3 regions of the Zhihengliuella alba genome follow, and region 2 is predicted to be linked to each of the others. Evidence: riboswitches for the same ligand, from Rfam matches in the RefSeq annotation. Region 2 holds a riboswitch; each other region holds the start of a gene.
What was found. A riboswitch is a leader RNA that binds a small molecule or an ion and turns the genes downstream of it on or off. The one in region 2 is predicted to bind S-adenosylmethionine.
Positions count from the first base shown of each region.

Region 1: linked by a shared signal. The riboswitch ahead of ABD784_RS10325 (flavin reductase family protein) and the one ahead of sfnG (dimethylsulfone monooxygenase SfnG) in region 2 are both predicted to bind S-adenosylmethionine.
Region 3: linked by a shared signal. The riboswitch ahead of ABD784_RS06560 (bifunctional o-acetylhomoserine/o-acetylserine sulfhydrylase) and the one ahead of sfnG (dimethylsulfone monooxygenase SfnG) in region 2 are both predicted to bind S-adenosylmethionine.

Region 1 is NZ_BAABCJ010000005.1:155,162-164,625, forward strand. Features, by position in the region: gene rplI (50S ribosomal protein L9) at 1-162, shown strand, start outside; gene ABD784_RS10320 (hypothetical protein) at 239-589, opposite strand; SAM riboswitch class IV at 779-897, shown strand; gene ABD784_RS10325 (flavin reductase family protein) at 949-1,470, shown strand; gene ABD784_RS10330 (hypothetical protein) at 1,486-1,923, opposite strand; gene ABD784_RS10335 (DUF1801 domain-containing protein) at 1,934-2,404, opposite strand; gene dnaB (replicative DNA helicase) at 2,867-4,237, shown strand; gene epsC (serine O-acetyltransferase EpsC) at 4,262-4,858, opposite strand; gene ABD784_RS10350 (GyrI-like domain-containing protein) at 4,855-5,385, opposite strand; gene ABD784_RS10355 (MoaD/ThiS family protein) at 5,499-5,795, opposite strand; gene ABD784_RS10360 (WD40/YVTN/BNR-like repeat-containing protein) at 5,799-6,965, opposite strand; gene ABD784_RS10365 (SDR family oxidoreductase) at 7,019-7,813, opposite strand; gene aceE (pyruvate dehydrogenase (acetyl-transferring), homodimeric type) at 7,977-9,464, shown strand, end outside.
Region 2 is NZ_BAABCJ010000006.1:70,056-79,519, forward strand. Features, by position in the region: gene ABD784_RS11850 (hypothetical protein) at 1-171, opposite strand, end outside; gene ABD784_RS11855 (ArsR/SmtB family transcription factor) at 265-1,254, shown strand; gene ABD784_RS11860 (hypothetical protein) at 1,322-1,708, opposite strand; gene ABD784_RS11865 (DNA-3-methyladenine glycosylase 2) at 1,764-2,771, opposite strand; gene ABD784_RS11870 (alpha-ketoglutarate-dependent dioxygenase AlkB family protein) at 2,800-3,462, opposite strand; gene ABD784_RS11875 (methylated-DNA--[protein]-cysteine S-methyltransferase) at 3,462-4,151, opposite strand; gene ABD784_RS11880 (RNA polymerase sigma factor) at 4,148-4,678, opposite strand; gene ABD784_RS11885 (lipopolysaccharide assembly protein LapA domain-containing protein) at 4,842-5,357, shown strand; gene ABD784_RS11890 (histidine phosphatase family protein) at 5,571-6,182, opposite strand; gene ABD784_RS11895 (DNA glycosylase AlkZ-like family protein) at 6,212-7,345, opposite strand; SAM riboswitch class I at 7,430-7,524, shown strand; gene sfnG (dimethylsulfone monooxygenase SfnG) at 7,637-8,824, shown strand; gene ABD784_RS11905 (O-acetylhomoserine aminocarboxypropyltransferase/cysteine synthase family protein) at 8,825-9,464, shown strand, end outside.
Region 3 is NZ_BAABCJ010000002.1:165,723-175,186, forward strand. Features, by position in the region: gene ABD784_RS06550 (alpha/beta hydrolase) at 1-296, opposite strand, end outside; gene metX (homoserine O-acetyltransferase MetX) at 340-1,602, opposite strand; gene ABD784_RS06560 (bifunctional o-acetylhomoserine/o-acetylserine sulfhydrylase) at 1,599-2,993, opposite strand; SAM riboswitch class IV at 3,110-3,227, opposite strand; gene ABD784_RS06565 (VOC family protein) at 3,393-4,040, shown strand; gene ABD784_RS06570 (hypothetical protein) at 4,167-4,730, shown strand; gene ABD784_RS06575 (CPBP family intramembrane glutamic endopeptidase) at 4,810-5,628, opposite strand; gene ABD784_RS06580 (aminoglycoside phosphotransferase family protein) at 5,710-6,588, shown strand; gene tpx (thiol peroxidase) at 6,791-7,288, opposite strand; gene ABD784_RS06590 (hypothetical protein) at 7,344-8,012, shown strand; gene ABD784_RS06595 (efflux RND transporter permease subunit) at 8,027-9,464, shown strand, end outside.

The DNA of each region.
Region 1 (9,464 bases), on a different contig from region 2:
AAGGCCGTCGAGGCCGCCGGCCTCGGCTCCATCGACAAGCGCAAGGTCGAACTGCCGGAGCACATCAAGTCCACCGGCAACTTCGAGGCCACCGTGCGCCTGCACGAGGACGTCTCGGCGACCATCGCGCTGCAGGTCGTCCCGGCCGCCAAGAAGAAGTAGTCCGCGCGGCAGCAGCCGCTCGAGTGCTTCAGCGCCACGAGGCCCCATCCCTTCGCGGGGGTGGGGCCTCGTCGCTTTAACGGCGTCGTGCCGCCAGCCAGGCGAGGAGCCAGCCGGCCTCCACGGCCGCGTCCGCCAGGTAGATTCGGCGGATGCGCCCGGTCGACCCGTAGTAGAGGTCCACCAGCCCATAGGCCAGAGCGGAACCGATGCCGAGGCGGCGGGCCGTGCGGCGTCCCTCATCGCTCGGCGTCGAGCGCAGCAGGGCGTAGCCGACGGCGACCGAGAAGCCCGCGACCGTCTGGACGAGCCAGCGGTCCGCCTTGGGTCCGGTGACGGCCACGAAGCTGCGGTAGTGGACCAGCGGCCAGAGCCCGGCCGCCAGATCGAAGAGTCCGTGCGCCGTCGACAGCCGGATCCGTGCCATGGTGCCTCCAGTTCCCCGCTCGCACCGGGCCGGGCGGCTCCGGTGCGGCCACCCTAGCGCGCGGACCTCGTCGGCGGTACGCCTGTGCGGCCCCGTGCCCGGCGCGCCCCGGTCCCGTGTGTCGCCAGCTTGCGGAATGTTGCGTCCGTCGTTGTCACAGATCCTTCCCCGCACGTAGCGTGGGGAGCGAATCAAGAGATTCAACGTCAAGCCCTGGCTCGTTGAACGGCAACCCTCCCATTGCGGTAGTGGGGTGCTCCAGGTGATGATTCGGCCTTCCGGAACACGCCGGTGGGCAAGTACCGCGTCGCAGCCCGGCCCCTCCCGGCCGGATGGGCGCATGATCACAGGCGGTGGCCATGACTGCACCCGAATCCGACCTCTCGACCGATCTCTCCGCGGGCGCGCTGCGGCAGGCGTTCGCGCGGCATCCCTCCGGCCTGGCGGCCCTCTGCGCCGTCGTCGACGGAGAGCCGCAGGGGATCGTCGCCTCCTCCTTCACGGTCGGCGTCTCCCTGGACCCGCCGCTGGTCCTGTTCGCCGTGCAGAAGAGCTCGCGCACCTGGCCGAGGATCCGCGCCGCGCAGCGCATCGGTGTCTCCGTCCTGGGCGCGACGCACCGGGACGTGTGCCGGCAGATCGCCGCGCGGGACGGGGACCGTTTCGCCGGCGTGCGCTTCGAGTCGAGCGACGCCGGTGCCCTCTTCCTGCACGAGGCGGCGCTCTGGCTGGACTGCAGCATCGACCAGGAGGTCGACGCGGGCGATCACGCGGTGGTCATCCTCCGCGTCCACCGGCACGCGGCCCACGAGGGGCTCCACCAGCCCCTCGTCTTCCACGACTCGGACTTCGCCACGCTGGGCGCGCCCGCCTACGCCTGACGCGGGCGGCCGCCCTCAGCGGTGCTGGATGTCGTCCACCAGCCGCTTGGCGTCCGCCAGCCCCACGCCGGTGTCGCGGCGGACCTTCCTGATCGCCTCGACGACCTTGCCCTGCTGCACCAGGCTCACCACGGCGGCGTAGTCGGCCTGGCCCGCGGGACGGGTGGCGGGCACGGCGCCCGCGCCGGCCTGGGCGGTGGGGTCGTCCACGGGAGCCGTGGGGGTGCGCTGGGCCGTGGGCATCCGCTGCTGCGTCTCGTGGCGCACGCGCTCGGCCTCCCGGCGCTGCTCCTCGCGCTGCTGGACCCATTTGGCGTTGAGCCGCTGGATGTACTGCTCTTCCTCGCTGAGCTGCCCGGTGGTCGTCCGGCTGAAGACGTACCAGAGCGCGCCGACGATCCCGACGAGGACGGCGATGACGATGAGTGCTTCGAGGAGCCCGAGCGAGAACATGCTGTCCATCCTAGGCGCGTGCGTCGGCGCGGGCGCCGCCGTCGGGTCGGCGGTCCGGTGCCGGGCCGTCCGGCCCGCCGCCCGCATGCTCGTAGCCCTCCTGGACCAGCTGCCGGAGCACGTCCAGGTCGACGTCGTCGAGCTTGTTCACGTAGAGGCAGGACACCCCGCGGCGGTGCTTGCCGAGGCGGGAGAGCCAGCGCTCCGACTCCTCGCTGCCGGTGAGGACGTACAGGGCCAGATTAGCCCGGCGGGGCGAGAATCCGACGGCGGGCGCGTCGCCCTCGCGGCCGGTGGCGTACCGGTAGTGATAGGCGCCGAAGCCGACGATCGAGGGCCCCCACATGACCGGTTCCTCGCCGGTGGCCGAGCCGAAGAGCTCCAGCAGCGTCTCGGCGTCGGCGCGCCGCCGCGGGTGGTCGACGCCGGACACGAAGGACCGGGCATCGACGGAGGTGGGGCGCATCACGGGCTCCGGCATGGCACCAGTATTCCAACGGGGCCCCGCCCCCACAAGAGCGCGCCCGCCGGAGCGCTCCACCCGGTGGGCGCGGCTGTGGAGAATCAGGGCTCTGCTGTGGATAACGCCGGCGAAAGTGGCGCAGCGCACGGGCCATTAGGAGCCTCAAGTGCTGTATCAACGTTCACGAACTCGCCGGAACTTTAAGTTCCCCACAGCCATGTATAAGTAAACGGCCTAGTCAGAGTGGCTTGGGAACAGATCTTTCCCGACAATCCACAGGCGTGTCCCCAGTGTGTTCACATGTCCACCGGCGATCCCCACAGGTTGTCCACAAACCCTGTGGATAAGTGACTTGGAGGGGTCCCCCCTCGGGTCTACTCTTACGGGGTCACGGGCGTACCCTGGCGGAGTCGACGGCCCCGCCGACGTCGCGTGACGGGCGCGATCGAGCGCCCCGACGGGCATGGTGAAAGGACTTCGGTGGCTCTGGCACGAACGGATGTAGAGGAGAGCGGCAGCGCCGAGTTCGGCCGCACGCCCCCTCAGGACATCGTGGCCGAACAGTCCGTCCTCGGCGGCATGATGCTCTCCAAGGACGCCATCGCCGACTGCGTGGAGGTCCTCCGCGGGCAGGACTTCTACCGTCCGTCCCACGAGCTGATCTACGAGGCCGTGATCGACCTGTACGGCCGCGGCGAGCCGGCCGACGCCGTGACGGTCGCGGACCTCCTCACCAAGCGCGGGGACATCAGCCGCGTCGGCGGCCCCGCCTACCTGCACACGCTGATCCAGTCCGTGCCCACCGCGGCCAACGCCGGCTTCTACGCGGAGATCGTGCGGGAGCGGGCGGTCCTGCGCCGCCTGGTCAACGCCGGCACCAAGATCGTCCAGCTGGGCTATGCGCAGGACGGCGAGGTGGACGCGATCGTCAACGAGGCCCAGGCCGAGGTCATGTCCGTCGCGGAGCGCCGCGGCGCGGAGGACTACGTCCCCCTGCGCGACATCATCGAGGGCACCGTGGACGAGATCGAGTCCGCCGGAAGCCGCGGCGAGGGCGTCATCGGCGTCCCGACCGGCTTCTACGAGCTCGACGAGCTGACGCAGGGCCTGCAGGGCGGCCAGATGATCGTCGTCGCGGCCCGTCCCGCCGTCGGCAAGTCGACGTTCGCCCTCGACTTCGCGCGGTCCGCGGCCATCAAGAGCAACATGACCACCGTCTTCTTCTCGCTCGAGATGGGGCGGAACGAGATCGCCATGCGCCTCCTCTCCGCGGAGGCGAGCATCGGCCTGCAGGACCTGCGCAAGGGCACGGTCAAGGACGAGCAGTGGGCCAAGATCGCCAGCACCATGGGCAAGCTGAACGACGCCCCGCTGTACATCGACGACTCGCCCAACATGTCGCTCATGGAGATCCGCGCGAAGTGCCGGCGCCTGAAGCAGAAGCACGATCTGAAACTGGTGGTCCTCGACTACCTGCAGCTGATGAGCTCCGGCAAGCGCGTCGAGTCCCGCCAGCAGGAGGTCTCCGAGTTCTCCCGTGCCCTCAAGCTCCTCGCCAAGGAGCTCGACGTGCCGGTGATCGCCCTGTCGCAGCTGAACCGTGGCTCAGAGCAGCGCACGGACAAGAAGCCCATGGTCTCCGACCTCCGCGAGTCCGGCTCGATCGAGCAGGACGCCGACATGGTCATCCTGCTCCACCGCGAGGACATCTACGACAAGGAGTCCCCGCGCGCCGGCGAGGCGGACGTGATCGTCGCCAAGCACCGTAACGGTCCCACCAAGACGATCGTCGTCGCCTTCCAGGGCCACTACTCCCGGTTCTCCAACATGGCGCCCGAGGGCAGCCTCTAGCCGGGGCCGCCGGGCCCGGCGGGATCAGAGCAGGAAGGCCGGGTCGATCAGGTCGGTGCGCGGGTCCAGTGCGTAGTCGCTGTCCTTGTGGCGGTGGACGGCCGGCAGACCGATCGCGATCGACTCCGCCGGGACGTCGCGGACGACGACGGCGTTCGCGCCGATCGCCGTGTCGTCACCGATGGTGACCGGCCCGATGATGCGGCAGCCGGCGCCGAGCATCACCCGGTCCCCGACGATCGCGTGCCGCCGGGCCCCCGGCCTGACGGGCACGTGCAGCGTCCGTCCGCCGATGGTGGTGCCCTGGTACATCATCACGTCGTCGCCGATCACGGTGGTCTCGCCGATGACGATCTCCGAGCCGTGGTCGATGAAGGGCCTCCGGCCGATGCGCGCACCCGGGTGGATCTCCACCCCGGTGAAGAACCGCGCGGCCTGGCTGACCAGACGCGCCAGCCCCCGGGTCTGCTCGCGCTGCCAGAGGGCATGGGCCACCCGGTACGCCCAGATGGCGTGGACGCCCGCGTAGGCCAGGGCGACCTCCGCGTCGCTGCGGGCGGCGGGGTCCTGGGCGCGGGCGGCCTTCAGGTCCTCCCGCAGGAGGGAGAGCAGACGCCTCATCCGCGGCGGTGGTGCTCGTCGGCGTCCGCGCCGGAGACCGGGACGAAGAGATCCGTGCGGAGCTCCTCCGGACCCATCTCCGGGCGCGGCTCCGTCACGTAGAGCTCCCAGAAGGGCAGGGACGCGGTGTAGCCGTTGTCGGCGATCCAGCCCATGAAGCCCTCCCAGGCGCCCGCCAGATCGTCGAAGGAGCCGAGGTGTGAGGTCACGGCCGTGGGACCGCCGGGGATCTCCGAGGGCACCACCTCGACGCCGCTGGCTGCAGCCCGGGTCCCGGCCAGTGCATGGTCGACGGCGAAGCCGACCTCCAGGTCCAGCGAGTCGGTCGGCTCCCGCGTCATCAGGCCGAAGCCGGGCCCCACCGCGATGAGCCCCTCGGCCTCCAGCACCTCGCCCAGGGCGGCGAATGCCGAGTCGTAGAACTCGCGCAGGTCCTCGAACCGGATGTCCTGGCCGCGCACCACGGCGGTGCGGGCGCTGGAGAGGCTCACGATCTCCGGGCTCTGGTGCGGTTCGGTGCGGAACATGGCGGCCTCCTGCGGTTGGTCTGGCATCACCTTGAACTCTGATTCGCGCCACCGGCGGTGTCAAGGCCGCGACGAGCCTGCGACGCCGGCCGGCGACGCGGACCGGCGGGAGGTCACCCGCCGGCGACCGACTGGACCACCAGGAGGTCGGCCCCGGCGGGCACCGCCGTGTCCTGGCCGGCGAGGTCCCGGATGTTGTCCGGGCCCACGAACACATTGACGTAGCGGCGCACCTCGCCGCGCTCGTCCCGCACCCGGCGCCCGAAGCGCGGGTGCTGCTCGGCGAGCACGTCGAGCAGGCGACGGACCGTCGGCGGCCCGGCATCGGCGTCGTACGGGACCTCCACCTCCCTGCGCCCGCCGAGGCCGGCGGCCAGGACCGCCGGCACCCGGACGGTCACGTGCGCCATGGTCTACTCCTCCGGGAACTGCGGGACGTACGGCTCCGAGCCCTGCGGGAGCGGCGCCCGCGGGACCACCGCGGCCTGCACGCTGAGGATGTCCGGCAGGCGCTCGGCGACGCGGACGAACGTGCCGCCCTCGTCGCCGCTGGCGTACACCTCGCCCGCGCGCGTGCCGAAGTACACGCCGGTGGACTCCGGGTGGTCGTCGACGGCGGCGGCATCGCGCAGGACGGTGTTGTAGTCGCGGTCCGGCAGCCCGTCGTGCTGCTCGGTCCAGGTATCGCCGCCGTCGTCGGTGCGGTACATCGACAGGCGGGCGTTCGCCGGCTTCCGGTCGATGTCCGCGCCCATGGGCAGGACCCAGCCCGTGCCGCCGCGGTGCGGGTGCGTGAGGAAGGTGAAGCCGAAGTCGCCGGGCAGGCCGTCGGCGATCGAGGTCCACGAGTCCCCGGCGTCGTCCGAGCGGAAGACGCCGCCGTGGTTCTGGGCGTAGAGCCGGTCCGGGTTCTCGGCGTCGCGGGCGATCCGGTGGACGCACTGGCCGAACTCGGGCTGCTCGTCCGGCAGGAACCCGGCCACGATCCCCCGGTTCTTCGGCGCCCAGGTGGCCCCGCCGTCGTCGGACCGGTAGACCCCGGCGGCCGAGGCCGCCACGTGGATCTGCTCGCGCCCGGGGTCCGGGAGCACCGTGTGCAGGCACGGCCCGCCCCCGCCGGGCTGCCACTGGCGGCGCTGCGGGTGGTTCCACAGGCCCTCGTTGAGGGCGAAGGACTCGCCGCCGTCCTCCGAGCGCCACAGGGAGTGCGGCTCGGCGCCCGCCCAGACCACGCCGGGCCGGTCCGCCGCATCGGGGTGCAGGTGCCAGACCCGCTCGAGCGCGGTGTCCGTCTCCGGTGGGAACTTGATGGCGCCGTGCTCGGGCTCGGACCAGGTGGCGCCCAGGTCGTCGCTGGTGACGACGGTCGGGCCCCAGTGCCAGTCGAGCAGGCCGGCCAGGACGCGCGGCCGGTCGGGGCGGTTGTCGATCGCTACGGAGGAGGCCTCGAGGACGAGGAAGTGCGGATCGGACAGGGTCCAGTGCACGCGGTCGTCGCTCGCCGCGAGCCAGAGGCCCTTCTTGGTGCCGATCGCCAGCAGAACCATGGTCTCCGGCGGAGCCGGTGCTGGTGTGGTCATGGTCACAGTCCAGCACCGCCGCCCCGCCGTGGCAAGACCGGCGCCCGGGTCCGTCAGCCGCGGCCGACGAACGGCATCCCGGCGGCCGTGATGGTCAGCTGGTTCACGCTCGCGCTCGCCGGCAGCGAGGCCAGGAACTCGACGGTGCGGGCGGCCTCCTCCAGGGGGAACGTCGGCTCCGTCCGGCGGGTGCCGTCGGCCTGGAGCGCGCCGCTGCCGGTGCCGATCGCGGTCATCATGTCGGTGGCGGTGTTGCCGATGTCCAGCTGCGTGCAGGAGATGCCGTGGGCGCGGCCGTCCAGCTCGATCGACTTGGTCAGGCCGGAGATCGCGTGCTTGGTGGTCGTGTACGCCACCGAGCGGGGGCGGGGGGCCTGCGCGGAGATCGAGCCGTTGTTGATGATCCGCCCACCCGCCGGGAGCTGGTCCCGCATGCGCCGGAAGGCCTCGCCGGCGCAGAGGACGGCCCCGGTGAGGTTCACGGCGACGACGTCGTTCCACTGGGCCGCGGTCAGGTCGCCGACGTCGACCGCCGGGCCGAACGTGCCGGCGTTGTTCAGCAGCAGGTCGATGCGCCCGAAGCGTCCGACGGCGGCATCGAAGAGGGCCGCGACCGAGTCCGGGTCCGTCACATCCGTGGGGACCGCGAGGGCCTGCGGGTGACCGCCGGCCGTCTCCTCCAGGGGTGCGCTGCGGCGGCCGGCGAGCACCACGTTCCACCCGGCGGCGAGCAGCCGCCGGGCGCTGGCCGCGCCGATGCCGGAGCCGGCGCCGGTGATGACCGCGGTGCGCGGCTCGGGCCGGCCGGACTCGTCGCGGGGGGAGTCGATGGGTGCGCTGGTGGTCATGGGGGCTCCTCGGCGGGTGTCTCGGAGGGACGCTTTCGGGGCGGCACGTTGACATCGGCGACGTGACGGCTTTCACTAGGATACTACTGTGCGAAAAAACAATTCCGTATAGCGGTAACTGGATCGCATCGGCGAAAACCGCCGTTGTCCTCGGAGGGAAGACATGACCATCATCGACGAGCCCCGGTTCGCATCCGAACCGGACGCGGAGGAACGGGCCGAGTGGATCGAATCGTTCGACTCCATGCTCAAGGTCGGCGGCGCGGATCGCGCCGGCACCATCATGAGCAGCCTGCTCGAGCGGGCCCGTGAGCGGCAGGTCGCCGTCGCGGCCGCCATCACCACAGACTACGTGAACACCATCCCGGCCGATCAGGAGCCGGAGTTCCCCGGCGACGAGGAGGTCGAGCGCCGCTACCGCGCCTGGATGCGGTGGAACGCCGCCGTCATGGTGCACCGCGGCCAGCACCCCGACATCGGCGTCGGCGGGCACATCTCCACCTACGCGGGCGCGGCGACGCTGTACGAGGTGGGCTTCAACCACTTCTTCCGCGGCAAGGACCACCCCTGCGGCGGCGACCAGGTCTTCTTCCAGGGACATGCCTCCCCCGGCATGTACGCCCGCGCCTTCCTCGAGGGACGCCTGAGCGAAGAGGACCTGGACGGGTTCCGCCAGGAAAAGTCGAAGGAGGGCCACGCGCTGCCCTCCTACCCGCACCCGCGGAACATGCCCGAGTTCTGGGAGTTCCCCACGGTATCGATGGGCATCGGCCCCATGAACGCCATCTACCAGGCGCAGTCCAACCGGTACCTGCACAACCGCGGGATCAAGGACACGTCCGACCAGCAGGTGTGGGCGTTCCTCGGCGACGGCGAGATGGACGAGCCCGAGTCGCGCGGCCTGCTCCAGCTGGCGGCCAACGAGAAGCTCGACAACCTGAACTTCGTGGTGAACTGCAACCTGCAGCGCCTCGACGGACCGGTCCGCGGCAACGGCAAGATCATGCAGGAGCTGGAGGCCTTCTTCCGCGGCGCCGGCTGGAACGTCATCAAGGTCGTCTGGGGCCGCGAGTGGGACTCGCTGCTGTCCAGCGAGAACTCCGCGGCCCTCGTCGACATCATGAACCGCACGCCCGACGGCGACTACCAGACGTACAAGGCCGAGAACGGCGGGTTCGTCCGCGAGCACTTCTTCGGCAAGTCTCAGGTCACCAAGGAACTCGTGGCGGATCTGAGCGACGACGAGATCTGGAACCTCAAGCGCGGCGGGCACGACTACCGCAAGGTCTACGCCGCCTACAAGGCCGCCACCGAGTTCAAGGGCAAGCCGACGGTCATCCTGGCCAAGACGGTCAAGGGCTACGGCCTGGGCCCGCACTTCGAGGGCCGCAACGCGACCCACCAGATGAAGAAGCTGACCCTCGACGACCTCAAGTCGTTCCGCGACTACCTGCGGATCCCGATCACCGACGAGCAGCTGGAGGCGGACCCCTACCGCCCGCCGTACTTCCACCCCGGACAGGACGCGCCCGAGATCGAGTACCTCCTCGAGCGCCGCCGCGCCCTCGGCGGGTTCCTCCCCGAGCGCCGGACCCGGCACGCCGACGTCGTGCTCCCGGAGGAGAAGACGTACACCATCGCCAAGCGCGGC
Region 2 (9,464 bases):
CCAGTTCACCCGGTAGAAGCGGGCGATCGCGCGGAGGGCGCCGAGCACGCTGCGGGCCGGGCTTCTGCGGTCCGGGGTTCTGCGGTCTAGGCTTCTGCGGGGTGGGGCGCTGCGGACCGAGGCCCGGGCGGTCTTCGTCTGCCATGATCCGAGGGTGCTGTTCGTCGTCATGGACTCAGCGTCCGCGCCGCGGCCGAGGGTCGCCACGATTCGGTCCACACCGAATCGTCGGGCGTCGGGATGGCTGGGCCTACGCTGATGCACATGCACATCAGACTGACGGCCGAGGACCTCACCAAGATCCGTTTCGAGTCCTCGCCCCTGTGGGAGGCCGCCGCCAGCATCCGTGCCCTGCAACGCCAGCCGGCCATCCACCGGCCATGGATCGAGGCGACCACATCGGCTCTGGCCGCGTCCACGGAGCCGCACAAGTCGCGCCACCTGGACATCTTGACCACGCTCGTGCGTCCACGGGGCTACATGGCGGACGCTCTGACGCCCACGCCGAGTCGCCAGGGGACCTTCGCCGACTCGCTGGCCGACGTCGCGGCCGTCGACCACGAGGTCTGGCGGGAGAGCCTCGCGTATCTGCGCGGTCACGAACCGACGCCGCGCATCCTGGCGACCCTCGATCTGCTGGAACGGGACCTGCCGGCCGGCCTCGAGATGATCGTCGAGGCCCTGGCCTGGTACTGGGAGATCGCCCTCGAGCCATGGTGGCCGCGCCTGCGCTCCCTGCAACTGGAGGACATCGACTGGCGGCTGGCGCAGATCTCACGGAACGGCATGGCCGAGGTCCTGAAATCCCTGCACCCGAGCGTCGTCCCCACACCCGACGGCCTGGACATCGTGCGCGGGTGCGACGCGACCGGCCACCCCGATCCGGGTGCCGGGCTGATCCTCGTTCCGAACGCGTTCATCTGGCCGGAGACGCTCGTGCTGAACGTCGCCCCGTTCGTGCCGACGCTGACCTACGCCCCGCGCGGCGTCGGGCGCCTGTGGGAGTCCGCCCCGTCGTGCCCCGACGCACCGTTGGCCAAGCTCCTCGGGCGGACGCGGGCGCAGATCCTCGCCCAGCTCGACGTCCCGATGACGACGACGCAGCTGGCCTGCGCGCTGGATCTGGCGCCGGCGACGGTCAACACCCACCTCAAGGTCATGTCGGAGGGCGGCCTGGCCGAGTCCCTCCGCACCGGGCGCGAGGTCTTCTACCGTCGCGCCGACGTCGGGGAGAGCCTCCTCGCGAGACGCTGAACCGGTCCGCGGGCAGGAGCGGCCTGCTCTGGCTGGGGCGTCCAGCGACGGCGGAAGCCAAGCCCGTTCAATCCGCGTCGCTGCGCTCCTCGGCCCTTGCCCGCTCCGCACGCTCGAGCGCTTGCCGCCAGAAGCTGAGCCCCATGAGGTACGCGATGACGAGCGTGAGGGCGCCCAGGAGAATGTTCCAGAGGCCCGGGTCGCTGCCCGCGATGAACGACGCCGCGATCGCGACGGCGAACGGCAGCAGCAGTCCGTCGCCGGCGCGGAGCCCGGGTCCAGCGAACCGCTGCCGGATTCCCCGGTCGGTCGACGGCGGCACCACGATGACGGCCACGGCGAGCGCAGCGACGACGAAGACGGCGATCTTCCCGAGGGTCGGCGTCAGCGCGATGGCCGCCATGGCGACTGCGTAGGCCGCGCTCGAGGCGTACCGGTAGGCGTCGGTCGACATGTCTCCCCTTCGTAGAAGCGCCACCCACGCTACCGCAGGACGGCCTGTCCGGGCTTCAGCGCGTGGACTCCTCCGGGACCGCGTAGGCCTCCGAGGCCCAGAGGTGGAGCAACGCATAGGTACGCCAGGGACTCCAGCGGGCGGCGTGGGCGGCGGCCTGCCGCGGCGTCAGTGGACCCGCACCCAGCGCGCCCGCGAGGGCTCTACGGGCCACCAAGTCCCCGGAGATGAAAGTGTCGGCATCGCCGAGGAGCCGGACGGCCAGGTACTCGGCCGTCCACGGTCCAATGCCCGGCAGCGCCAGCAGCGCGGCCCGGGCTTCCCCGGGTGGGAGCGCATCGAGGCGGAAGCCCTCCGACCACGCCGCGACGACTCCGGCCAGGGTTCTGGCGCGGGCGCCGGTGATGCCGACCGCCTGCTGAAGCTCCGCCGCCTCGAGGCCGGCGTACCGTTCGGGCCCGGGGAACGGCACCAGTCCCAGCCCTTCCCCGGAGTCCCGACCGCGCCCCGCCCCCGGGGAGTCCCCCGGCGCCCCCGACGCCGGGTCGGGGCGAGCCGCGGCGACGAACCGCCCGGCGAACGTCCGGCAGGCGGCCAGCGAGACCTGCTGTCCCAGCACCGCTGTGACGACCGCCTCGAACTCGTCGACGCACCCGGTCACACGCAGCCCGGGCCGCTCCGCCAGCAGCGGCGCGAGCACGGGGTCGGCGGCCAGGGCGGTCCGCGCCGGTCCCAGGTCGTCCTCCAGCCCGAACCACCGCGCCACCAGCCGCTCCAGGTCCCGCTGCGTCTCGCCACCGGATCCCGCGTCGGCCGAGGTGGGAGGCAGCCCCTCCTCCGGCGCGGCCCGGCCGAGGGAGCCCCCTGTCCGCTGGACGAGGACGTCGATCCCGGCGTCCTCGACCAGGGTGAGCTCCACCTGGACGTCACGTCCCGCAGCCCGGACCCAGCGCCGGTGCAGGCGGCCCGCGACGTCCGTCGAGGAGACGCCCGGGACGTCGTGCGCGGCGAGCACCCGCGCGGACGTCCCCGCGTCGAACAGCCCGTTCGCCTCGACCCTCACGTCTCCGCCCCCTCGCACCCCCGCCGCCTCATGCGCCGAGCCCGGTCTCCCGCAGCGTGATGTTGATCCGTCCTGCCCCGAGGCCGCATCCGGCCGGGGCGGTTCCGGCGTGGATCCGGGGCACGCCGTGGTACGCGAGCCGGGCCGGCCCGCCGAAGACGAAGACGTCCCCGGAGGCGAGCAGGACGTCCTCGTAGGGCCGGTTGCGGTGCTCGGTGTTGCCGAACCGGAACGTGCAGGCATCCCCGATCGAGAACGAGACCACCGGTGCGGCGGAGTCCTCGTCCTTGTCCTGGTGCATGCCCATCCGGGCCGAGTCATCGTAGAAGTTCACCAGCGCGGCATCGGGCGTGTAGGCATCCGCCGCGAAGTCGGTCTCGGCGAGCGCGAGCCTCCCCGCCCGGGCCAGCCAGTCGGGGAACGGGAGGACCCGCGCGCCGTTCACGTCCGAGGCCTCCCGCGAGTAGCGGTACGGCTGCCAGTGCCAGCCGAGGCAGACGGTCTTGACGGACATCTCGTGGCCGGCCACCTTGGCACCACGCGGGGGCACCGGGCCCTGCGACCAGTCCCAGTAGCGCTCGACGATCCAGCGCTGCTGCTCCGGCGCCAGCCACCCCGGGAGGTGATAGGCACCGGGGGCGACGCGGCGCGGTTCCCGGGCACCGAAGTCGGCGTCGAACAGGGCGTCCATCAGGCGTCCCCGGCCGACCCCGGGACGGGCAGCGGCGCGGTCCCCCGCTCGAGGTCCAGGAGGGCAGCCTTGGCGGCGAGCCCGCCGAGGTATCCGCCGAGCGAACCGTCCGTGCGCAGAACGCGATGGCAGGGGACGACGACGGGGAGCGGGTTGGTCGCGCAAGCGGTCCCGACCGCGCGGACGGCCCGGGGATTGCCCACCAGCTCCGCCATCTCCCGGTAGGACATCGTCCGTCCGTATGCGATCCCGGTCAGCTCCCGTTGGACCGTCTGCCGGAAACCGCTCGAGAGAGAGAAGTCCAGCGGTACATCGAACTCCTGCAACCGGCCCGCGAAGTAGGCGTCCAGCTCGCGGGCCGTCTCGTCCAGCCGGCGGCGGAGCGTCCCCGGCGTGTGAGCGGTGCCGGCGCCGCTGCGGAGGATCCGCGGGCTGATCCGGTCGCTGAGCGCCTCGAGGACGGCGTCGTGCCCCTCCGACTCGAAGGCGACGCGAACCAGTCCGCGCTCCGTGGTGGCCACGAGCAACCGTCCGACCGGGGAGTCGACCGTGCGGTAGGCGACGTCGATGAGATCCGCCGCCCCGGCCTCGTGCTCGAGACGGCCGCGGAGCCGGGTCAGCAGCTCCTGCTCGATCCGGCTCAGCGGCCCGTCGGTCCGCCCCGGTTCGTGATCGAGTGTCTGGTTCACAGCATCGCCTTCCTGAGTTTCTTCATTCCGTCGGCCGCCGCCCGGCGTACCGCCTCCGGCGTCCCGCCGATCTCGGCGGCGATCTCGGCGTAGGGCAGTCCGGCCAGGTGGTGATAGGCCACGGCGAGCCGTTGCCGCTCCGGCAGGGTGACGATGGCCTGCCAGAGGTCTCCCCGGTCCTCGAGCAGCCCGGGCACCGAGCCGATCCCGTCCCGGACCCCGAGATGCTGGCTGCCCTGCCCGTTGCGGACCTCGTCGAGGTCGGCTCCGTCACCGGACGGCAGCGCCCTGCGTCCCGCGGCACGGTAGACGTCGATGGCCTTCCGGTGCGCGATGCGCACCAGCCAGGCCTCCACATTGGCGTCCGCCGGGAGGTCCGGGTACGCCCCGAGGGCCGCGAGGAAGGTCTCCGACCACGCGTCCTCGGCGTCGTGCTGGCCCAGAGCGGCGCGGCACACGCGCAGCACGGTCACGCCGTGGCGCTCCACGATGGTCTCGAAGGGCGGCTTGGCCGCGCTGTGCTTCACCTGGCTCACAATCTGTAGACGTCCGTCCCGGCCGAAACGTGAGACGGTGACCGGAATTCCTCTGTCGACGCGCCGCCCGGACGCCCCGGATCATGGCCGCTCGCGGCTTTGACGTGTAGTTTCATGATCACAGGAAGCCTCATCACTGCCAGGAGGACATTCGATGCGCAATCAGGATCCCACCTCGCCCGACGCCGGCGCCACGCCCACGGGTTCCGATGCCCGGGACCTCGGCGGCGAGACCGCCGACAAGATGGAGCCCGAGGCGACCAATTCGCAGGCCGAGGTCGCCGGGATCGTGCGGGACCCCCGCGACGAGCCGACGTCCACCGAGATCGCCGCGGACCGCCGGAACGCCGAGAAGCAGTCCGCGGAGACGCCCGGGACGGACTCGAAGGACGACGAGTACCGCGACCGGATGACGACGACGCGCTCGGGCGCGGTCTGGGCGACGACCATCTTCTCGCTGATCATCCTCGTGCTCCTGATCATCTTCATCGCCCAGAACCAGGAGACCACCACGCTGCGCTACTTCGCGTGGGAGGGCACCGTGAACGTGGGCCTCACGGTTCTGGCCGCGGCCGTCGCCGGAGGCATCATCGTCGCGCTGGCCGGCGCGGCGCGGATCATCGCCCTCAAAGCGCAGCGCCGCCGTCAGCGCCGGCACTCCCGCAGCTGAGCGGTCCGCCGGGTGCGATCCCGGCGCGATCGGCACCCCGCCGCCGCTTGTCCACAGGCTCGGGAGTGCTACTAGCTGGCGTTCAGGTTCGCCCTCTAGTGTCTTCATGTCGCTTGAAACATAGCGGCGAGGGCGGCTACCCGTGTTTCCCCCCAACGATCCGGGTGGCCGCCTTCTTCATGCCTCGAGGGCCCCTCGCTCCCCGGGTCCGCCTCAGGGGGTCGGTTGGTGCTCCGACTCCTCGGCCGTCCCGGGCGTATTGGACCCGGTGCTCGCCACGAACTCGGCCAGCCGGGCGGCGTCGATCTCCACCGCCACCCCGTTGGGGATGCGGGGTGTCTTCTGGTCGAGGATCCGGTTGGCCGTGAGCCGGATCAGCGTCCCGTGGGCGACCACCACGACGTTGCCGCCCGGATGGTGCGCGGCGATCCGCGCCAGCGCCGCTGCCCCTCGGGTCGCGACCTGGGCCTCGGGTTCCGCCGTCACGATCAGGCGCTGGCGCTCTTCGTCGTCCATCTCTGCGCCCACGCGGCCCTCGAGCTCGCCGTAGGCCCGCTCGACCAGGTCGTCGTCCTGGTCGCCGAGCTCGAGCCCGAGCGCCTCGGCGATGAGTTCGGCCGACTCGACGGCCCGGCCCAGCGGGGACGATGCCACGGCATCCCAGACGAAGCCCTCCTCCGCCGCACGGCGTGCCAGCGCCTCGCCGGCCTCCCGCGCCTGCGCCTTCCCGGCCTCGTTCAAGGGGATGTCGACCTGTCCCTGCAGCCGACCGGCGGCATTCCAATCCGTCTCGCCGTGCCGTACCATCACCAAACGTTTAGCCATGGGCCAAGACTAACCGGCGCCGGAGCGCGTTACGGCAACACCAGGTCGCCTCCGAGCTGCCGGGCCAGATGGGTGCCGGCCCGCCGGGCGGCCGCCCGGAAACTCCGATTGGTCACGCCGTGCTCGGGATAGAGGCCGTGCAGGCGCAGGTCCCGGCCCTCGCGCTGGGCGTCCACCCGGCCCACGAACCGGTCGCCGTCCAGGACGGACATGACGTAGGCGCCGTACACCCGTTTCGCCGCCGGGACGTACGCCTCGAACAGGTACTCGTAGCCGAAGACCCGCGCCGCCCGCCGCCGGTTGCGCAGCAGGTTGTCGAAGGGGCCGATGAGCCGGCTCCCCCGCGCCTGCGTGACCGGCACCTCCGACAGGTCCGGATCCGGCAGCGCGTAGCCGGGCTCGCCCCAGCCCTCGATGTCCAGGACGACGGCGCCGGCCGCCTCCAGCCCGTCCCGGACCTCGTCGGCGGTGAGCCGGTAGTGCCGCCGCAGGTCGGCGATCGTGGCGATGCCCAGCGCCCGCAGCGCCGCGGCGATCAGACCGGCGCAGGCGTCGTCGTACGACGGCCTGGCCTCGAGGAGGTGCGTCGGGACGCGGCGCTCCGGGAGGTCGAAGACCCGCTTGATGCCGCGGCGGTGCGTGCAGACCAGTTCGCCGGACCACAGCATGAACTCGGCGGCGCGCTGCCGGGCACTCCAGCTCCAGTTGCCGCCGCGCTCCGCACCGGCCTCCAGGTCGCCGATCGTGGCACCGTCCGTGGCCTCGGCCGCGATCCGCAGCACCTCCCGGCGGGGTCCGGCCAGATCGTCCGCGAACTCCTCCGCGTGCCGGTCGCGGAACCACTGCCGGGAACGCTCGAACAGCGGCCAGTCCTCGATCGGGAACAGGCAGGCGACGTCGGTGAACGTCTCGAAGGAGACCGCCTCGCCACCGGACCAAAGGACGTCGTCGTACTCCTGGGCACGGCGCCTCGCCGGCAGGCGGGCCCCGCAGGTGAGACGGTGGGCCTTGTCCACGCGGCTGATCCCGTCCAGCTGCAGGAGCCGCTCGTTCCGCAGGACATCCAGCGCATCGCCCGCCTCCGGGGTGAAGTGCGCGTTGACGACGGCGCGGCGGGACTCCGCGGCCGAGAGCCCGGCGGCCCGGCTCGAATCGATGCTCATGCCCCCACCCTACGGAGCCCTCGGCTGAAACCCGGCTACACATTCCTTGCCGATCCGCCCGACGCACCTCAGACTGGGTGGTGCACACCATCCCGAGCGGCTGAGAGATCTGGCTCAACGACGCCGCAGCAACCATCCGGACTCCCCCGGAAAGGTGCTACCGCCAGAAACGATGGAGAATGCGTCAGCATTTCGATCCACCGCAGGCCGGCGTACCGGCCTGTCCGCCGTGGATCGCCGTTGTTCCGGGAGCCCCACCACGCGCACCGCGCCAGCACGTCAGGAGCCTCGATGACCACCACCGTCAGTCCGATCGCCGACCTCGAAGCGCCGCTGAAGTTCGCGTACTGGGTGCCCAACGTCTCCGGCGGGCTGGTGGTCTCCACCATCGAGCAGCGCACCAGCTGGGACTTCGACTACAACAAGAAGCTCGCGCGCATCGCCGAGCGCTCCGGCTTCGAGTACGCCCTGACGCAGACCCGCTACGCCGCGAGCTACGGGGCGGACAAGCAGCACGAGGCCACGAGCTTCTCCCTGGCGCTCCTCGGCGCCACCGAGCGACTCAAGGTCATCTCCGCCGTCCACCCGGGCATGTGGCACCCCGGCGTGCTCGCGAAGTTCATCATCACGGCGGACCACATCTCCGGTGGGCGCTCCGCCGTCAACATCGTCTCCGGCTGGCTGAAGGACGAGTTCACCAAGTTCGGGCTCCCGTGGCTGGAGCACGATGCCCGGTACGACCGCACGCAGGAGTTCATCGACATCCTCCGCGGCCTCTGGACGGAGACCGGCTTCTCCTACAGCGGCGACTACTACGACATCGACGAGTTCACGCTCAACCCGCCGCCCCTCGACATCCCCGGGCGCGCGCACCCGGAGGTCTTCTTCGGCGGCAACTCGACGGCGGCGCAGTTCGCCGCCGGCAAGACCGCGGACTGGTACTTCTCCAACGGCCGCTCCCTCGAGGGCTTCCAGGAGAACATCGCCGGGGTCGTGAAGTCGGCCGCGGCCGGCCGCCGCGCCCCGAACCCGCCGAAGTTCGGCCTCAACGGCTTCGTCATCGCCCGCGACACGGAGGCCGAGGCCACCGAGACGCTCCGTGAGATCATCGCCAAGGCGCACCGTCCGGCCGTCGAGGGCTTCGCCGAGGCCGTCAAGGAGGCCGGCCAGTCCACCCGGGACGGCAAGGGCATGTGGGAGGACTCGACGTTCGAGGACATGGTCCAGTACAACGACGGCTTCCGCTCCAAGCTGATCGGCACCCCGGAGCAGATCGCGGAGCGGATCATCGAGTTCAAGAAGATCGGCGTGAACCTCATGCTGACCTGCTACCTGCACTTCCAGGAGGAGGTCGAGGCATTCGGCCGCGACGTCCTCCCGATCGTGCGCGAGCTCGAGGCCGACCTGGCCCGCCGGAACGGCACCGAACTGAACACCGACCTCCTGCCCAGCACCGACCTCGAAGGGGCCCTCGCCTAGATGACAGACCACCAGTTCGGCTTCCGGACCCGCGCTCTCCACGCCGGCGGCACCCCCGACGCCGAGCACGGCGCCCGGGCCGTGCCGATCTACCAGTCCACGAGCTTCGTGTTCAAGGACACGGACGACGCCGCCAATCTGTTCGCGCTGCAGAAGTACGGCAACATCTACTCCCGCATCGGCAACCCCACGGTCGCTGCGTTCGAGGAGCGGATGGCCTCGCTCGAGGGCGGCATCGGGGCGGTCGCCACGGCGTCGGGCATGTCCGCCGAATTCGTCACCTTCGCCGCGCTCGCCCAGGCGGGCGACCACATCGTGGCGTCGTCGAAGCTCTACGGCGGCACCATCACGCAACTGGACGTGAGCCTGCGCCGCTTCGGCATCGACACCACGTTCGTGGACTCCACCGAGGCCGCCGACTTCGAGGCCGCGATCCAGGAGAACACCAAGGCGCTCTACACCGAGGTCGTGGCGAACCCCTCCGGAGACGTCGTCGACCTGGACGGACTCGCCGCAGTGGCCCGCCGGCACGGCATTCCACTGGTCGTCGACTCGACGCTGACGCCGCCGTACCTGCTGCGCCCGATCGAGCACGGCGCGGACATCGTCATCCACTCGGCCACCAAGTTCATCGGCGGGC
Region 3 (9,464 bases), on a different contig from region 2:
CTGTGCCGCGCCCGCACGCCCTCGAGCCAGCCGATGACGTCGTCGACGGCGCGCGCGACGCGGTCGAACGAGTAGTCGGGCTCGTTGAGGAGCGGGAACCAGGTGAAGCCGGGTCCCAGGGCGTGCGGCGCGCGGACCGAGGCGAGCGTGAACTCCTCGGGGAGCATCGGGGCCAGGCCGATCAGGTCGCGCTCGTGCGAGAGATAGCCGTGGAACAGGACGAGCAGCGGCGTGTCCGCGCGCTGCTCGTCCGGCCGGTTCCATACGACGGTCGGGTTCCAGGTGGAGGTCGTCATGGCGCCATTCAATCAGGTCGTCGCATCGGGCGGGTCCCCGGACTCAGGCGAGGACCGTGGCCCGCAGCGCCTCGGAGAGCTGCGGCGCGTCCGTCAGGAAGGCGTCGTGCCCGATCGGCGAGTCGATGTACTGCACCGGGCCGCACCCGGGGAGCAGGCGGGCCAGCTCCTCCGACTGGGACGGCCAGTAGAGCCGGTCGCTGGCCACAGCGGCCACGAGGAAGCGGATGTGCCCCAGACCGGCCAGCGCCGCCTCGACGCCGCCCCGGCCCCGCCCGACGTCGTGGCTCATCAGCGCCTCGGTGATGTTCAGGTACGCGTTGGCGTCGAACCGACCGGTCAGCTTCCGGGCCTGGTGGTCCAGGTAGCTCTCGACCTGGAACCGGCCCCGCCGGCCCGTCACGGCGCCGAGCGGGTCCTCGTCGCCCTGGGGCAGGCGGTCGAAGCGGGCGGCGAACTCCGTGTCCGAGCGGTAGGTGATGTGGGCCAGGCGCCGGGCGATGCCCAGCCCCTCCACCGGCCCCTCCCCCAGGGTGCCGGGCGCGCTGTAGTAGTCGCCGCCGTGGAACCCGGGATCCAGGCGGATGGCGCGCGTCTGGATCTGGGCGAACGCGATCTGCTCGGCCGACGACGCCGCCGTGGCGGCCAGCACCGCGCACCCGCGGACGCGGTCCGGGAACGTGGCCGCCCACTCGAGGGCCCGGGCGCCGCCCATGGACCCGCCGAGGACCGCGCGCCAGGCGTCGATCCCCAGGGCATCCGCGAGGCGTGCCTCGAGCCGCACGGTGTCCCGCAGGGTCGTGAACGGGAAGCGCGAGCCCCACGGCCGCCCGTCCGGGTCCGGGCTCGACGGCCCGGTGGTACCGGCGCAGCCGCCCAGCACGGCCGGGGCGACGACGAAGTAGCGGTCCGTGTCGACGGTCCGGCCCGGGCCCACGAAGTCGTCCCACCAGCCGGGAAGCTCGGTGGCTCCCCGGGACACGTGCGTGTCCCCGGTGAGGGCGTGCAGGACGAGCACGGCGTTGGAGGCGTCCGCATCGAGGGTGCCCCACGTCTCGTAGGCGATGTCGACGGATGGCAGCGCGCCGCCGGTCTCGAACTCGAAGGCGCCGGTGCGCAGCGTCTGCAGGACGCCCTCGGACCCTGTCGCCGGGCCCGGCTGCGACCGACCGTCCGGACGCGTCCCGACGGTCGATGTCGGCGCCTCCGCTCCCTGCCCGGGGGCCGTGACCGCGCCGGGAACCGCCCCGGGGGCGCCGGTCCGGCGCCCCCGGGGCTCGGTGATCGTCTCGATGCCGCTGGTCACTTCACCGGTGCCTCGGCGCCGGCCGCCGCCGTCGTCGTGTTCGAGGACGCCGCACCGGCGGCGCGGAACCCGGCCTCGAGGTCGGCGAGGATGTCCTCGACGTGCTCGATGCCGACCGCGATCCGGACCAGGCCGGGCGAGACGCCGGCGGCGCGCTGCTCCTCCTCGCTGAGCTGCGCGTGCGTGGTCGACGCCGGGTGGATGACGAGGGAGCGGACGTCGCCGATGTTGGCGACGTGCGAGTGCAGGGAGAGCCCGTCGACGAAGGCCTGCCCGGCCTCCGCGCCGCCGGCCAGCTCGAACGCGATGACCGCGCCCGTGCCGCGCGGGCCGTACTTGCGGCCGCGCTCGTACCAGGGGCTGGACGGCAGGCCCGCGTACGCGACCGAGAGGACGTCGTCGCGCCCCTCGAGCCACTCCGCGACGCGCTGCGCGTTGGCCACGTGCCGCTCCACGCGCAGGCTCAGGGTCTCCAGGCCCTGCGCGATCAGGAAGGCGTTCAGCGGTGCGACCGCGGACCCGAGGTCGCGCAGCAGCTGCACGCGGGCCTTGAGGATGTAGGCCAGGTTGGCCCCGAGTGCACCGCCGACGCCGAGGTCGCGGGCGAACACCAGGCCGTTGTAGGACTCGTCCGGGGTGTTGAAGCCGGGGAACCGCTCCGGGTCGGCGGCGTAGTCGAACGTGCCGCCGTCCACGATCACGCCGGCGATCGCCGTGCCGTGCCCGCCCAGGTACTTGGTGGCCGAGTGCACGACGACGTCGGCGCCCCACTCGAGCGGGCGGATCAGGTAGGGGGTGGCCAGGGTGTTGTCGACGATCAGCGGGACGCCGACCTCGTGGGCGATCGCCGAGATCTCCTCGATGTTGAGGACGTCCTGGCGCGGGTTGGACACCACTTCGCCGAAGAACGCCTTGGTGTTCGGGCGGACCGCGGCGCGCCAGGCGTCCAGGTCGTCCGGGTCGGCCACGAAGGTGACCTCGAGTCCGAACTTCTTCAGCGTGTGCTTGAGCAGGTTCTGCGTGCCGCCATAGAGCGTGGGGCTGGCGACGATGTGGTCACCGGCCTCGGCGACGTTGAGCAGGGCGTAGGTCGTGGCGGCCTGGCCCGAGGCGAGCAGCAGCGCGCCGACGCCGCCCTCGAGGTCGGCGATCCGCTGCTCCACGGCGTCCTGCGTCGGGTTGCCGATGCGCGTGTAGATCGGCTCCAGCTCGGCGAGCGCGAACCGCGCGGCGGCGCTCTCCGCGCTCGGGAAGACGAACGACGTCGTCTGGTAGATCGGCAGGGCCCGGGCGCCCGTCGTCGGATCCGGCGTCTGGCCCGCGTGGATCTGGCGGGTCTCGAAGGCCCATGCTGCGGACTGGGTGGACGGCGTGGTGTTCTGCTCTGACATGTTGTTCCCCTCTGTGTTCCGGGGTCCGCCCGCACTCCCGCTGTGCCGTGCCGACGCCGAGGGGGCGAAGGCCGCCGGACGGTAACGGTCCGGCGGGTACAGCAGATGGGAAGGCTTTCCCGCGCTTGCCCCGCATCGTTTTCGAGCGGAGCCGGGTCTTCACCCGGGGCACCCCACCGCGAGTGTGAGGGTTGCCGGCCAGCAAACCGGGGTTTCACGCTGGCACTCATGACCTTGGTCCCCAAGTTTCGACGAAGAGGAGCCGCCGTGCAAGCCCGGTCTCAACAGCCCGACACACAGCCCGGCGCGGCCTCGGGACAGCCTCCTGCCGCGGCGTCCGGCGGCAAGTAAGGGCAGCCTAATTTCGAGACGTCCATCACATAGTGCCATCATGAGGACATGATGAGGTTGGACCATGTTTCCTATGCTTGCGGCCCTGACGGCCTGACCGCCACGGCCGACCGGATCGCTCGAGAACTCGGCATCGAATCCGTCAAGGGAGGAGTCCATCCTCGCTTCGGAACCAGGAACGTCATCTTCCCGCTGCGCAACAACCAGTACCTCGAGGTCGTCGAGGTCCTGGCCCATCCGGCGAGCGACAAGGCACCGTTCGGCCAGGCCGTCCGGGCCCGCTCGGAGATGGGCGGCGGCTGGATGGGCTGGGTCGTCGCGGTGGACGACCTGGTCCCGTTCGAGGAGCGCCTCGGCCGCAGTCGGGTACCGGGGAACCGGAAGTTCCCGGACGGCCAGGAGCTGACCTGGCAGCAGATCGGCATCAAGGGCCTGATCGCCGATCCCCAGGTGCCCTACATGATCCAGTGGGACGAGGGCACCGAGAAGCTGCATCCCTCGCAGGCCGTGGAGCGCCCAGAGGGGCAGATCGCGCAGATCTGCATCGCCGGGTCGCGGGACCGCGTGCGGGACTGGCTCGGCCGCCCGGAGCAGTCGCCGCTGGGCGACGTCACGGTCGACTGGCAGGCGCCGAACGGCGCCCCGGGCATCCTGTCCGTGTCCTTCATGACGCCGCACGGCCTGGTCACGCTCTAGAGCCCGCGCCGGGGCTCATCCCCGGCGGGCTCGCACGGCGACCGGTCCGGCTCTGGCGCGGAGCGGCCGGCAGGACTAGATTCGCCGCAGAAGAAGGCGGCGGCAGACGCAGGGGGGCGTAGGCGCATGGGGACCACCGAATCGACTCGCAGAGGGCTCGGCACGACGGCGGTCGATGCCGTCGCTGCGGCGGCCGTCTCGCCGTCCGGGCGCGGCGGGCGGCGGGCTCCCCGGCGCTCCGCCCGGTCCGTCGGGAGCCGACTGCTCGGGCCGCTCCTGGCGGCCGCGGTGCTCTGCGGAGTGGGCGCGTGCGCGCCCCCGGCGGAGCCCGCACTGGCCCTGCTGGACACCCCCGCCTCGACCCAGGAGATCCCGGACCAGATCCTCGAGGCCGGCTTCATGGAGCCCGCCTCGATCCGCTTCGCGGGAGCGGACCAGGACGGCATCGAGTACTACCTCGGCCGCTCGAACCAGGCCGACGAGGTCTGCGTCGCGATCTTCTCCCCCGAGCGGACCTACGAGTTCTCGGGCGGTTGCGCCCCGCTCGAGCCCGAGACGTTCGCCCTCGTGCAGGCCGTGACGACGCCTCCGCGCGTCGCCCACCTGGTCGCGGACGGCTACACCCCGCCGGCCGAGGACGGGCTGAGCCGCGTCAGCGACAACGTCTGGGTGGAGATCCAGGAGCAGTGATCCAGGCGCAGCAGTGAACCAGGCGCAGCAGTGATCCAGGCGCCCGGGTGATCGGCGTCCGGGTGATCGGCGTCCGGACTCACGCCCCGAACCCGGTGGCGGAGCCGAACAGCGCGTACCCGACGAACCCGGCGATGTCGAGGAAGGCGTGCGCGATCACGAGCGGCATGACGCGGCCGTAGCGGGCGTAGATCCAGCCGAAGACGATCCCCATGGCTACGTTCCCGACGAACGGCCCCACCCCCTGGTAGAGGTGGTAGCTACCGCGGAGCAGCGCACTGGTCGCGATCACCGTCCACCTCCCCGCCGGGCCACGGCCCCAGCCCAGACGGCGCAGGTGGTGGAAGAGGAATCCGACGACGATGACCTCCTCCAGGATCCCGTGCCGGATCGCGGAGAGGACCAGGACGGGGATGGTCCACCAGTGGTCGTCGAGGGCGGCCGGGACGATCGCCGTCGTCAGCCCCAGGGCCCGGCCCGCCGCGTAGACGCCCAGCGTCCCGACGCCGATGGCGACCAGGAGCCCGACGCCGAGCGCGGCGTCCCGGCCGGGACGGCGGGCGTCGAGCCCCAGGGTCCGCAGGGCGCCGCGCAGCGGCACGGCCAGGAAGTACAGGGCCAGCGCCACCGGCACGAGCGAGAAGAGGATGTCCAGGAGCTGGTAGACGAGGTCGAAGACGGGCCGGTCGTCCAGCGGGACGTTCATGCTGGTGGTCTGCTCCCCCAGCGGGCCGCGGGTCAGCTTGTCCAGCAGCTCGACCACCGAGTAGACCGCCGACCGGCCCAGCGAGAGGCCCAGGACGAGGATGAGCTCCCAGCGCAGCCGCGTGCGCGTCGCGGCCTCCGGCGCGGCGCCCGGTGCAGCATCCGACGCTGCGGCCGGCGAGGACGCCGGCATGGGCCGCTGCCGGCGGGATGATTCCGGGCGTGACGGGGTGGGCCGAGACGGCGTGGACCGGGAGCTCATAGGATCGATGGTATGCGTGCACCGACCCCGGCCGAGATCCAGCTCGCCGAGAGGCTCCACCCGGGGCCGGCCTGGCAGGACGGCGTCGTCGAGGAGGGCGGGCAGTTCCACCTGGTCCTCGTGGCCGCCGGGGAGGCGGTGCTGCGGATGGCCCGGACGGCGGAGGCCGCCGCGGAGCTGCCGCGCCGCACCGCTCTGGTCGACGCGCTGGCGCCGCTGCTGCCCTACCGGGTCCCGCGCGCCCTCTCGCCCGTGTGGCAGGCCGCCGACGCCGACCCGGAGGTCGCCGAACGTGCGAGCGTCCCGGCATGGGCCGCCGTCGTACAGGAGTACGTGCCCGGGCGGGCGCACGAGCCGCACCGCGGCGACCCGGGCGTCCTGCGCGGGGTGGTCGAGTGCCTGGCCGCGATCGAGGTCGGGCCGCTCCGGGACCTGCTCGCGCGTCCGTTCGCCTACCGCGGCCCCTGGACGGCCCGCAAGCGGGAGGCGGCCGTGGCGGCACTCCCGGACGCCGCCGCGCCGTCCGCGGAGACCGTGCTCGAGCGGATCGAGGCGTTCGCCGACGTGCCGGGCGGGCTGGTGCACGGCGATCTGGCCGGGCACAACATGCACTGGGACGGGGACCGTCTGCTCGGGATCCTCGACTGGGACCTCGCCGCGGAGTGGGACCCCGCGCTCAACGCGGCGTACCTGGGCATGTGGCACAGCAAGGACCTGGTCCCGCTGATCGCCGCCGACCGCGACGAGGCCCGCCGGGCCGCCGTCTGGGACGGGGCGATGGCGCTGGAGGCCGTGTACAACGCCAGTCTGCGGTCCGATCGGCCGAACTGGGCGAAGCTCTACCGCAAGACGCTTCCGCGGATCGAGGCCGCAGCACTCGCGGCCCGCTGACGCCTGCGCCCATCACCCGCTGACGCCCGGGCCCGCCACCCTCTGACGCCTGGACCCGCGCCCGTCTGACGTCCGGGCCCACGCCCGGCCACCCGGACGCAGAGGACCCCCGTCGGGGATCGCACTCGATCCCCGACGGGGGTCCTCGTTCTACAGGTCCGGGCGGGCCCGGGAGGAGCCCGCAGGCTCCGGCTGAGCGGTCCTAGGAGAGGGCGGCGACGGCGGCGTCGTAGTCCGGCTCCTCGGTGATCTCGGTAACGCGCTGGCTGTAGGCCACCGTGCCGTCGGCGTCGATGACGACGACCGCGCGGGAGTGGAGGCCGGCCAGCGGTCCGTCCACCATCGCCGTGCCGAAGTCCTCGGCGAAGCTGGAGCGGAAGGAGGAGGCGGCGATGACGTTCTCGATGCCCTCGGCACCGCAGAAGCGGCCCTGGGCGAACGGCAGGTCGGCGGAGACGCACACGACGGCCGTGTTCTCCAGCCCGGCGGCGTGCTTGTTGAACTCGCGCACGCTCGCAGCGCAGACTCCGGTGTCGACGCTCGGGAAGATGTTCAGCAGGACGCGCTGGCCCTCGAAGTCGGCCGAGGAGACCTCGGACAGATCGGTGCCGACGAGCGTGAACTCGGGGGCCTTGGCGCCCACGGCGGGCAGCTCGCCCACGGTCGAGACAGGGGAACCCTGGAAGGTGATGTCAGTCATGACTCATGTCTACCACGGCCCGGCGGTCGGACCACTCTCCGCGTAGGCTTCTGACATGGCATCCCGTGAGCACAGCCCCCGGCAGATCATCCGCCTCGCCGATCTCGCGCCCATCGCGTGGAGCGGGGAGGCCGGCAGTTCCGTGGACGGCCCGGGCGGCGCCGGCGGCAAGACGCGCGAGATCGCCTCCGGCGACGGCTGGCGCCTCGCCCTCACGATGATCGACAGCGCCGGCGCGCTCGCCGCCCCGGGGCCCGGCGAGCGCGTCGCGACGCTCGTCGACGGCGAGCTCGTCGCGCTCCGCGTGGGCACCCCGGGAGCCCGGCCGGACGCCGGACAACCGGTCACCGAGCACCCGCTGGAGCGGTACCGCCCGTTCCCCTACGACGGCGCGGCGCCCGCGGAGGTCACGCTCCCCACGGGCCCGGGCGTCCTCCTGCAGGCGGAGACCGGACCGCGGGAGTCGGGCGAGCCGCTGGGGGCGCGAGTGACGATCATGGAGCTCTCCAAGACGCGCTCCCTCCCGCTCTTCGGGACCGAGGGCGGCGCGCAGTTCGGGGTCCTCCTCGAGGGCCGTGCGGTCGCGCACCCGGGCGACGGCTCCGGGCACCCCGTCGAGGGCGCCACGGCCGAGCTCGCCGTGTTCGACGCCGTCCGCGGCTCGGACGACGCGCCCGTGCTCACCGGCCGCGGCTTCGTCGCCGTCGTCGACTTCACCCCCTGACCCGAAGGACTCCCGTGCAGTTCCTCGCCCGCCTGAGCCTGAAGAACCGGGCCGTGGTCGCCCTCCTGACGCTCGCCATCGCCGCTGCCGGGCTCTACTCCATGGCCTCGCTGAAGCAGGAGCTCATCCCGGACATCGAGTTCCCGCGGACCACGGTGGTGACGGCGCTGCCCGGCGCCAGCCCCGAGGTGGTCGACGAGCAGGTGGCGCTCCCGCTGAGCCGCGCGCTCGAGACGGTCGACGGCGTGGAGTCCGTCTCCAGCGAGTCGCAGCAGTCGGCCTCCCTCATCACCGTCCGCTCCGAGTTCGACGCCGACCGGAGCCAGGTCGAGTCCGAGCTCCGCTCCGCGCTCGAGGCGGCCGCCGACGAGCTGCCCGAGGGCGCCGAGCCCGAAATCATGGCCGGCTCGCTCTCCGACATCCCGGCCGTCATGCTCACCGTCTCCTCGGCGGCACCGGCCGAGGATCTCGTCCTGGCGTTGCGGGAGGACCTCGTCCCGGCCCTCCGCGGGATCGAGGGCGTCCGCGACGTCACGCTGGCCGGCGGGGCCACCCAACGGGTCGCCATCACCCCGGACGGGGAGGCGCTCGCGGCCGCCGGACTGACGCCGCAGGCCTTCGAGGCGGCGCTCGAGGCCAACGGCGACACGCTGCCCGCCGGCTCCGTGCTGGTCGACGGGCAGAACGTCACCGTCCAGGCGGGGCAGGCCATCGAGACGGTCGAGGCCCTGCGCGAGCTGCCCCTGCTCCCCGCTTCGGGGGCGGGGCCGGCACCCGACGCGGCACCCGCGCCGGGGCCGGACGGAGAGCTCGACCCGGAACGGCCGGGGACCACCACCCCGGGAGCGCCCGTCCCACCGGCGGATCCCGTGCCGCTCGGCGACGTCGCCACCGTGGAGGTGGCCGGCGAGCCGGCCGACTCGATCACGCGGACCAACGGCGAGCCGAGCGTCTCGGTGACGATCACCAAGATGCCCGACGCCGACGTCGTACGGCTCTCCCACGCCGTCTCCGCGGCGCTGCCGGCGGCCACCGACGCGCTGGGCGTCGACGCCGACCTGACGACCATCTTCGACCAGGCGCCGTTCATCGAGGAATCGATCCAGCATCTCGCGCTCGAGGGCGCGCTGGGGCTGCTCTTCGCCGTGGCGGTGATCCTGCTGTTCCTCTTCTCGATGCGGGCGACCGTCGTCACGGCGGTCTCCATCCCGCTCTCGGTGCTCGTCACGTTCGCGGCCCTGCACGCCTCGGGCTACTCGCTGAACATGCTCACGCTCGGCGCGCTGACCATCTCGATCGGCCGCGTGGTGGACGACTCGATCGTCGTCATCGAGAACATCAAGCGGCACCTGGCCTACGGCGAGGCGAAGTCCGTGGCCATCTTCACCGCCGTGCGCGAGGTCGCCGGGGCCATCACGTCGTCGACGGTGGCGACCGTGGTGGTCTTCCTGC